4 regions of the Rhizobium sp. C104 genome follow, and region 4 is predicted to be linked to each of the others. Evidence: predicted binding sites of a transcription regulator. Region 4 holds the regulator's gene; each other region holds the start of a gene.
The links. Region 4 encodes PhoB, which activates phosphate uptake and scavenging genes when phosphate is short. Its sites were predicted from a motif close to TGTCATNNANCTGTCAT; they were not measured.

Region 1 (2,198 bases), 820 kb from region 4:
TGGTCTACCTCAACAATGGCGGCATCCTGCAGACGGTTCTGCGCGACCTCGCTGCCTGATTGTTAATAGCCTCGCATGATAATGGCCGCCGGAGAGCAGTTTCCGGCGGCCTTTCTTTGTGGCGACGGGATTTGCGGGGGCTCACGATGATTTGTTTTATGCGGGTTCCGGTCGCGCTGCGTCTCACCCGTTCGTGACTTTTCGTTTGGACCCGGAAGGATTATTCGTACGTTCATATGTCAGTGCCTTCGGTTCAATCACGCCGTCGGCGCTGAAAAAGAGGTGCAGGTGAATGTCCCCCCGTTTTTTGATTCCGCTGATCGCCGGCGTTGTTCTCTCAGGCCCGCTACAGGCCGAAGACGGCACGCCGAAAGGTGTCGTCGAACTTTTCACGGCGCAGGGCTGCTCTTCCTGTCCTCCTGCTGACGCCGCTTTCCGCAAGCTGGTGAGCCAGGGCGATGTCATCGCGCTCGCCTATCATGTCGATTACTGGAATTATCTCGGCTGGGCCGATACGCTGAGCTCCAAGGAAAACACCGAGCGGCAATACGGCTATGCGAGAACAATGGGCCGCAGCAACGTCTATACGCCGCAGGCGATCGTCAACGGGCGCGGCCACCTGGCCGGCGCCGATCTCAACGGCATCAACAGCAAGATCGACACCTATAGCGGCGAAGGCAACGGGCTGACCGTTCCCATCAGCGCGGCAATGCGCGGCGACGAGCTGGAAATCAAGATCGGCGCGGGGCAGGGCAAAGCCAATGTGGTGATGGTCTATTTCGACAAGGAAAAGACGATCGAGGTCGAAAAAGGCGAGAACAGCGGAAAGAAGCTGTCCTATCTGCACAGCGTCACCAATGTCGAAACGGTCGGCATGTGGGACGGCAACGCGACCAGTCTGACGCTGCCGGCCAGCGTCCTGCAGCGGCCGCAGCTCGAGGGCTGCGCGATCCTGCTGCAATCGGCGGACGACAACGGCGATCCGGCGGCGATCCTTGGCGCGACCGTGGTAATGGCTGGCAAAAATATCTGAGATTTCATCCGCTTGCGGGTGAAGTACCGGGCGGCCCGGCTGAGCGTATTCGGGGCTGGGGTTAAGGTCGATACGCTCCGCCGGGCCCTTTGGCGCGCTGGCGCCAAACCGGGATTCATAAATCTCCTGCAAATGAGGCGCTGTTTTGACTGAAATGCGGCGCTGCCGAGAAAGCGACAGCGCTGTCACGCGCATCGGACGATGCGCCGATTCAAAGTGCTACAGCGTTCATGCGGGCTGCGCGCGGCGCTGTAGTGCGGCCGAATGTGACGGCCGGCGCTCTTGCAATTTGCGGCGGCTCGGGCACACTGTCACCCTCCTGTCACATGCAGAGGCCTTGGAGACTGAATGACAGATCAGCCGGATTTGCGACACGGCGAAAGCCGTTCCGTCGACAATAGTTCCTCAGTCGTCGTCGATCTCAGGGAATACAAGCAGAGCAAGGACCCGCTTCCGGTGACCTTTCATCGGCGCGAACTGGACGCGATCCTCTGGATCTACGGTCGTATGGTCGGTGACGGCGAATGGCGCGATTACGCCATCGATCACCTGAAGGACAAAGCGGTGTTCTCCGTCTTCAAGCGCTCCGGCGAAATGCCGCTCTTCCGCATCGAGAAAAATCCCAAGCTCGCCGCCAAACAGGGCGCCTATTCCGTGATCAACGTCCACGGCACCATCCTGAAGCGCGGTCACGAGTTGAACCAGGTGCTGAAGGTGTTCGACAAGGCGCTGAAGCTCGTCGACAAGTAGGACGCTTTTTTCTGCATGTCGTTATCCCGGAACCGCTTCACGCTTCCGGGCACATGCATCAGCCGGCAAACAGCGTGCCGGGATAGGCGGAGGGATCCGGATCGGTCGTCATGCCCTCGCCGAGGACGCGCTGCATGAGCATCGTATCCAGCCAGCGGCCGTGTTTGTAGCCGGCGCCCCGCATCAGGCCGACCTCCACGAAGCCCGTCTTGAGATGAAGCGCGATCGAGGCGGGGCTGGCGCCGCCGATGACGGCGATCATCTGACGAAAACCGAGATTGGTGCAGCGGTCGATCAGTTCGGCCATCAATGCTTTGCCGATGCCGAGGCCGCGGGCTTCGGGCGCCAGATAGATCGAATCCTCGACCATCCAGCGATAGGCCGGGCGGACGCGAAAGGCCGAGGCATAGGCATA
Region 2 (2,198 bases), 1.3 Mb from region 4:
GCAATTCTAAGTGTAACCATCCTTGGCGCGTCTGAAAGACTACGAGGCCGTAGTACGCTGCAATGCACAATTTCCTTGCTGGAACGTCCGGTTTGACGTAGCTTTCCCGCTATGTCGAACACGGACCCCTTCTCTGCGATTGCCGATCCGAACCGGCGGTTTCTGCTGGAGGAATTGCGTCGTGCGCCGCGGACCGTCAACGAACTGGCTGAGGGCCTGCCGATCAGCCGCCCCGCCGTGTCGCAACATCTGAAGGCGCTGCTCGACAGCAACCTCGTCTCGGTGACCTCGGAAGGCACGAAACGCATCTACACGGTCAACAACCGCGGTTTCGACATGCTCAATTTATGGCTGGATCAGTTCTGGGCTTGAAGCCGGCTCACATGACAGCCCCGCCCCTCGTATGGCTGTGACTTGAAGCGCGGCGCTCGCAAAAGCGCCAGCCGCGATGCCGCTGGCATCGGGCTGGCGCAATTCTGGTGTGAACTCACCGGTTCTTGCTGATTTCAGGCGGAATGGATGGATTTACCTTTTCTTTCGCAAGATGATCGACCGGCGACCCTTGGGAAGATCAGTGGACGGATGACTTGAGACGCATAATCTCGTCCTTGATGCGCAGCTTGCGGCGCTTGCATTCGGCAATTTCCGTATCGGAGATAGAGGGAGCTGTTCTGAGCGCGTGCAGCTCCTCTTCGAGAGCGACATGCTTTTTCTGGAGTGATTCAAGATGAGCTTGAACTGTCATTTGACCCTTCCTTCCTCTTACCCTCCCCGGCCAACATCGTCGGGGATCAAGGTGTCAACGCGGCGGACTGTGACATATTTTTGAAGGCTTGTCGAAGGCCAAAAGATGAAGACTGGATGGCAATTTCATGATCAAGACTAACTAGCCGTTACCCGTATTTGGTGATAGGAGCTTGCGGAAATCATCGGCAGATCGGACAAAGTCCGGGGACGATAACGGGGAATGCATATGGCCGATCAGGAACAGGCGGAAATCAGGCTCACCGTGGCGCGGCTGCGCCAGGAGCACGAGGATTTCGACGCCGCGATCAACGCCATGATCCTAACCGGATGCGATGCTCTGCGAATCCAGCGCATGAAAAAGAAAAAACTCGTTATCAAGGACAAGCTCTCCAAGCTGGAAGATCAGATCATCCCTGACATCATCGCCTGAGAGGGAAGAGCAGCAACGATGACAGACAGACCACCCGTCGCCATCATCATGGGAAGCCAGTCCGACTGGGAGACCATGAAAAACGCAGCCGACACGCTCGAGGCGCTGGAAATTCCCTATGACGCGCGCATCATTTCGGCGCACCGCACAGTCGACCGGCTGGTCAATTTCGCCAAGGGCGCGCGCGCGGAGGGCTTCAAGGTCATCATCGCAGGCGCCGGCGGCGCCGCCCACCTGCCGGGTATGACCGCCGCGATGACGCCGCTGCCGGTCTTCGGCGTGCCGGTCCAGTCCAAAACCATGTCCGGCCAGGACAGCCTGCTTTCCATCGTGCAGATGCCGGCCGGCATTCCTGTCGGTACGCTCGCCATCGGCAAGGCCGGCGCGGTCAACGCCGCCCTTCTCGCCGCCGCGGTGCTTGCCCTTTCCGACGAAGAAGTCGCCGACCGGCTAGACGAATGGCGCGAGCGCCAGAGTGCTGCCGTCGCCGAATACCCGATGGACGATCTATGACGGCAAGAACGATCGGGATCATCGGCGGCGGCCAGCTCGGCCGCATGCTGGCCATTGCCGCCGCCAGGTTGAATTTTCGCACGGTCATCCTCGAGCCGCAGGCCAACTGCCCGGCCGCCCAGCTCGCCAACCGGCAGATTACTGCCGCCTATGACGATCCGGCTGCGCTGGCCGAACTCGCCGACATATGCGACGTCGTCACCTACGAATTCGAAAACGTGCCCGTCGCAGCAGCCGAAAGGCTCTCGGCGAGCGTGTCCGTCTATCCGCCGCCGAAGGCGCTGGAAGCCGCCCAAGACCGCCTGGTCGAGAAGCGCTTTCTCAATGGCTGCGGCATAACCACTGCCCGCTTCCACACGATCGACAGCCAGGCCGATCTTGAGACGGCACTGAAGGATTTCGGCGGCCAAGGCGTGCTGAAAACCCGCCGTCTCGGTTATGACGGCAAGGGCCAGAAGGTTTTTCGCTCGGCGGCAGACAGCCCGGATGGCGCCTATGCAGCCCTTGG
Region 3 (2,198 bases), 380 kb from region 4:
GCATCCGGACTGGCTGGTCAACAATCCCGACGGCAGCATCACCGTGTCGATCAGCGGCACCAGCCGTACGGTCACCGTTTCGAAGAGCCAGACGGTCGTCACCGCCCACGGCATCACCGTTCCGGTCGATGTTTCGAGCGGTGCGCCTGAGGTGGTCGGACCAGTGCCCGGCTGGATGACCGTCTATAACGACAATGTGCTTGCCGATCTCGGATTTGCCGGCAATGTCAGCATCTCAGTCGACCGAGTGAAGATCCGCAAACGTTTCATCGGCTGGGCAAATTTCATCTTCGACACGCAGTCGTCCTTCTTCGACAAGCCGCTCGGCGAGGTCGTCGGCCTCATCGTCTCCGGGCCGCGCATCAAGCCCGACCAGTCCAACCTGTCGCTCGCCTTCGACGACATCTGGAACAACAGCGAATGGCAGCATGGCGACGTCTGGACCAAACTTTTCCAGACGATCGTCATGGCATTCCTCGGAACGCTGCTGGGGTCGCTCGCCGCTTTCCCGCTCGCCTTCCTGGCGGCACGCAACATCACGCCGAACCGGCTCCTCAATCAGATCCTCAAGCGTTTCTTCGACTTCCTTCGTTCGGTCGACATGCTGATCTGGGCGCTGTTCCTGACACGCGCCTTCGGGCCCGGCCCGCTTGCCGGCAGCGGCGCGATCTTCCTCACCGAGACCGGCACACTCGGCAAGCTCTATTCCGAAGGGCTGGAGAATATCGACAACAAGCAGCGGGAAGGCATCAAATCGACCGGCGCTCAAACCGTGCTGGTCCATCGTTACGGCATTATGCCGCAGATCGTTCCCGTCATCGTCAGCCAGACGCTCTACCAATGGGAATCGAACGTGCGTGGCGCGACGATTATCGGCGCCGTCGGCGCCGGCGGCATTGGTCTCAAACTCTGGGAGGCGATGCGCACCAACGCCAACTGGGAAAACGTCGCCTACATGGTCATCCTGATCCTGATCGTCGCCTTCCTTTTCGACGCCGCCTCGAACGCGCTGCGCCACCGGCTGATGGGCACGAAAACCCACTGATCCATCGGCTGGAAAGGCCGTGGCGGCGCTGCCGCCATCATCATTCTGTCACGGAAATCTTTTAGCCGGGAGCCTGCTTGCGGTTCGCCGCCAAATCACTGCACATTGCGCTCCCCGTTCGACGATCCCCAGGATAAAAGCCTTGCGCTACGCTCTCTATTTTTCGCCGCCGAAGGATGATCCCCTGACCGGCGCGGCCTCGCTCTGGCTCGGCCGCGATGCTTTCAGTGACGAGACCTATCCTGCACCGGAGCATGAGCGGCTCGGTGCGGCAGAGCAGTTCGAGCTGACTGCCGATCCGCGCCGCTACGGCTTTCACGCGACGATCAAGGCGCCGTTTTCGCTCGCCGCTTCGGTCACCGAGAGGGATCTTATGGCCGTCGTCGAGGAGTTTGCCGCGCGCACTGAAGCCTTCGAGATTCCCAAGCTGGTGCTCGGCCAGCTCGGCCGTTTTTTTGCCCTCGTTCCCGGTTCTGTTCATCAACCGCTTCAGGATTTCGCCGCGAAGGTGGTAAGATCCTTCGAACCGTTCCGCGCAGCGCTTACCGAGGCCGATATGGCGCGGCGCAACCCGGAGAAGCTCAGCGACAGCCAGCGCGCCAATCTGCAGCGCTGGGGTTATCCTTATGTGATGGAGGATTTCGGCTTCCACATGACGCTCACCGGCCAGGTGCCCGAGCCACGCGCCTCGGTGATGAAAACCATTCTGACCGAGCGTTTTGCCGATTTCACCGGCCGGCCGCTTACGATTTCCGGCCTCGCCGTCTTCACCGAGGAGACGCGCGGCGCCCCGTTCAAAGTTCATTCCTGGCTGCCGCTTTCCGGCGCCAAAAGCTGAAAGACCCGACGAGATGAGCAAAGAGACCGTGTTTTCCAACGCCCGCATCGTTCTCGAGGATAACATCCTCGCAGGCTCGATCCTCATTCGCGACGGCAAGATCGCCGACATTTCCGAAGGAAGCTCGGTAGCCGGCGAAGATTTCGAAGGCGACTATGTCATTCCCGGCCTCGTCGAGCTGCATACCGACCATCTCGAAGGCCATTATCAGCCGCGTCCCGGCATCCGTTGGAACAAGACAGCCGCGGTCCAGGCGCATGACGCCCAGATCGTCACATCGGGCATCACCACGGTGTTTGACTGCCTGCGCATGGG
Region 4 (2,198 bases):
AGCGGAAGCAAGTTGGGGAAAACTCCGAATTCGATTCATCCGGATTCATGCGACTCTTGTCACGGAGTCAGGCTCACACTAGGTTAAAGTTCAATTACTAGACTGCATGCGGCGGAACTAGTCACCAAAATTGATCAAGCGTTTCTTGTTTCGGAGGCTTCCGGGACAACGGTGAGGGATTCTGCCATCACCAACGCAAAAGGTGGAGACAGGGCATGAACTGGACAGACGAGCGGGTCGAGAAACTCAAGAAGCTCTGGGCCGAAGGACTGAGCGCCAGCCAGATCGCGGCGCAACTTGGCGGTGTCAGCAGAAACGCTGTGATCGGCAAGGTTCACCGGCTGAGCCTTCCCGGCCGCGCCAAGGCCGGCGGCACGGCCGCCGCGGCGCGCACGCCGAAACGCAATACATCGGCACCGCGCGCACCGAACTACGCCTCGCGGATCGCTACCCGCACCGTTACCCGCCAGCAGGGCGCGACGATGCTGAAGGAAGAGATCGAGATCGAAACGGTCGAGGAAATGGAATACGTGCCGAAGGGCAACGTGGTCGTGCCGATCTCGCGCCGCCTCGGCCTGACGGAACTGACCGAACGCACCTGCAAATGGCCGGTCGGCGATCCGCTGAAGGACGACTTCCACTTCTGCGGCTGCGAATCCCCGACAACTCGCCCTATTGCAGCTATCACCAGAAGCTAGCCTACCAGCCGGTGAACGAACGCCGCCGCGCGGCCGCGCGGGCGAGCTGAGCGGGCGACATTGCAGAGAATTCGAAAACGGGCCGAGTGGCCCGTTTTTTTATGCGAGTGGGCTGGGTGTGGCTGCCCCTCATCCGCCTGCCGGCACCTTCTCCCCGCTTGCGCGGCGAAGGGGATATGCCGCGACCTCTCGGTCCCTCTCCAACGTCACGTAGGACACGTCTCCTCGCCCCGTTTAAGGGGGTCCGAAGGACGGGTCGAGACGAGTGGCTCGACCCCGGTCGGGTTAGAGTGAGGGGCCGACACCGGCACAAAAGATGGAAACCCCTCAGGCTTCCATCGAATAGCCGGCGCCGCGGACGGTGCGGATGACGTCTTGCATGTTGGAGAAGTTCAACGCCTTGCGCAGGCGGCCGACATGGACGTCGACGGTGCGTTCGTCGACATAGATGTCGTGGCCCCAGACGCCGTCGAGGAGCTGCGAGCGGGAGAAGACCCGGCCGGGCGACGACATCAGGAATTCCAAGAGGCGGAATTCGGTGGGGCCGAGGCGGACTTCGCGGCTCTTGCGGTGGACGCGGTGGGTTTCGCGGTCGAGTTCGATATCGCCGCATTTCAGCACGGTCGACAACACCTCGGGGCGGGCGCGGCGCAGCATCGCCTTGACGCGGGCGACGAGTTCCGGGGTCGAGAAAGGCTTGACGACATAATCGTCGGCGCCCGTCGACAATCCGCGGACGCGCTCGCTCTCCTCACCGCGCGCCGTCAGCATGATGATCGGCAGGCGCTCGGTTTCCGGTCGCATGCGCAGTCGCCGGCAAAGTTCGATGCCGGAGACGCCGGGCAGCATCCAGTCGAGGATAAGAAGGTCGGGCGTGCGCTCCTGAAGCCTGATTTCGGCCTCGTCGCCACGAAGGATGGTATCGACCTCGAAGCCCTCAGCTTCGAGATTGTAGCGAAGAAGCACGCTCAGGGCTTCCTCGTCTTCAACAACTGCAACTCTCGGGATCATGCGTGTCGGTCTCCTCGCGCATGATCCTTAAACCGGGGGTGATTTAAGCAATGCATCCTGCGCAAATTCATAAAAATTGGCTGCGACCTTTTCGCGCGCCCCACATGGGCGCGCGCGCAATCGTCTGGTTTAGGCGGTTATTCCGTGACCGCGCCGACGGTGTTGGCGCTGTCGTCCTTCGGACGGTCGCCTTCCGGCTGTGCTCCGGTCGCCATGTAATAAATGGTCTCGGCGATGTTGGTGGCGTGATCGCCGATGCGCTCGATGTTCTTGGCGCAGAAGAGAAGATGCGTGCAGCTGGTGATGTTGCGCGGATCTTCCATCATGTAGGTCAACAGCTCGCGGAACAGCGAGGTGTACATCGCGTCGATCTCGTTGTCGCGCTCGCGGATCGCACTCGCCTTGTCGGCGGCGCGTGTCGTGTAGACGTCGAGCACTTCCTTGAGCTGGACGAGCGCCAGCTCGGACAGATGCTCGAGACCGCGGGCG

Region 1: MF410_RS20415 (DUF2794 domain-containing protein) is a predicted target of PhoB. The motif match lies at 1,343-1,359, and genes of this name have one in related genera.
Region 2: MF410_RS22705 (DUF465 domain-containing protein) is a predicted target of PhoB. The motif match lies at 851-867, and genes of this name have one in related genera.
Region 3: MF410_RS18435 (DUF1045 domain-containing protein) is a predicted target of PhoB. The motif match lies at 1,081-1,097, and genes of this name have one in related genera.

Annotation. Positions count from the first base shown of each region.
Region 1 is NZ_CP092348.1:3,914,891-3,917,088, forward strand. It holds partial or broken gene acnA (aconitate hydratase AcnA) at 1-59, shown strand, start outside; gene MF410_RS20410 (thioredoxin family protein) at 293-1,033, shown strand; gene MF410_RS20415 (DUF2794 domain-containing protein) at 1,382-1,783, shown strand; gene MF410_RS20420 (GNAT family N-acetyltransferase) at 1,842-2,198, opposite strand, start outside.
Region 2 is NZ_CP092348.1:4,402,677-4,404,874, reverse strand. It holds gene MF410_RS22715 (metalloregulator ArsR/SmtB family transcription factor) at 112-372, shown strand; gene MF410_RS22710 (DUF465 domain-containing protein) at 572-745, opposite strand; gene MF410_RS22705 (DUF465 domain-containing protein) at 974-1,177, shown strand; gene purE (5-(carboxyamino)imidazole ribonucleotide mutase) at 1,196-1,690, shown strand; gene MF410_RS22695 (5-(carboxyamino)imidazole ribonucleotide synthase) at 1,687-2,198, shown strand, end outside.
Region 3 is NZ_CP092348.1:3,472,048-3,474,245, forward strand. It holds gene phnE (phosphonate ABC transporter, permease protein PhnE) at 1-1,045, shown strand, start outside; gene MF410_RS18435 (DUF1045 domain-containing protein) at 1,188-1,883, shown strand; gene MF410_RS18440 (alpha-D-ribose 1-methylphosphonate 5-triphosphate diphosphatase) at 1,897-2,198, shown strand, end outside.
Region 4 is NZ_CP092348.1:3,093,555-3,095,752, forward strand. It holds partial or broken gene MF410_RS16470 (GcrA family cell cycle regulator) at 216-748, shown strand; gene phoB (phosphate regulon transcriptional regulator PhoB) at 1,026-1,709, opposite strand; gene phoU (phosphate signaling complex protein PhoU) at 1,847-2,198, opposite strand, start outside.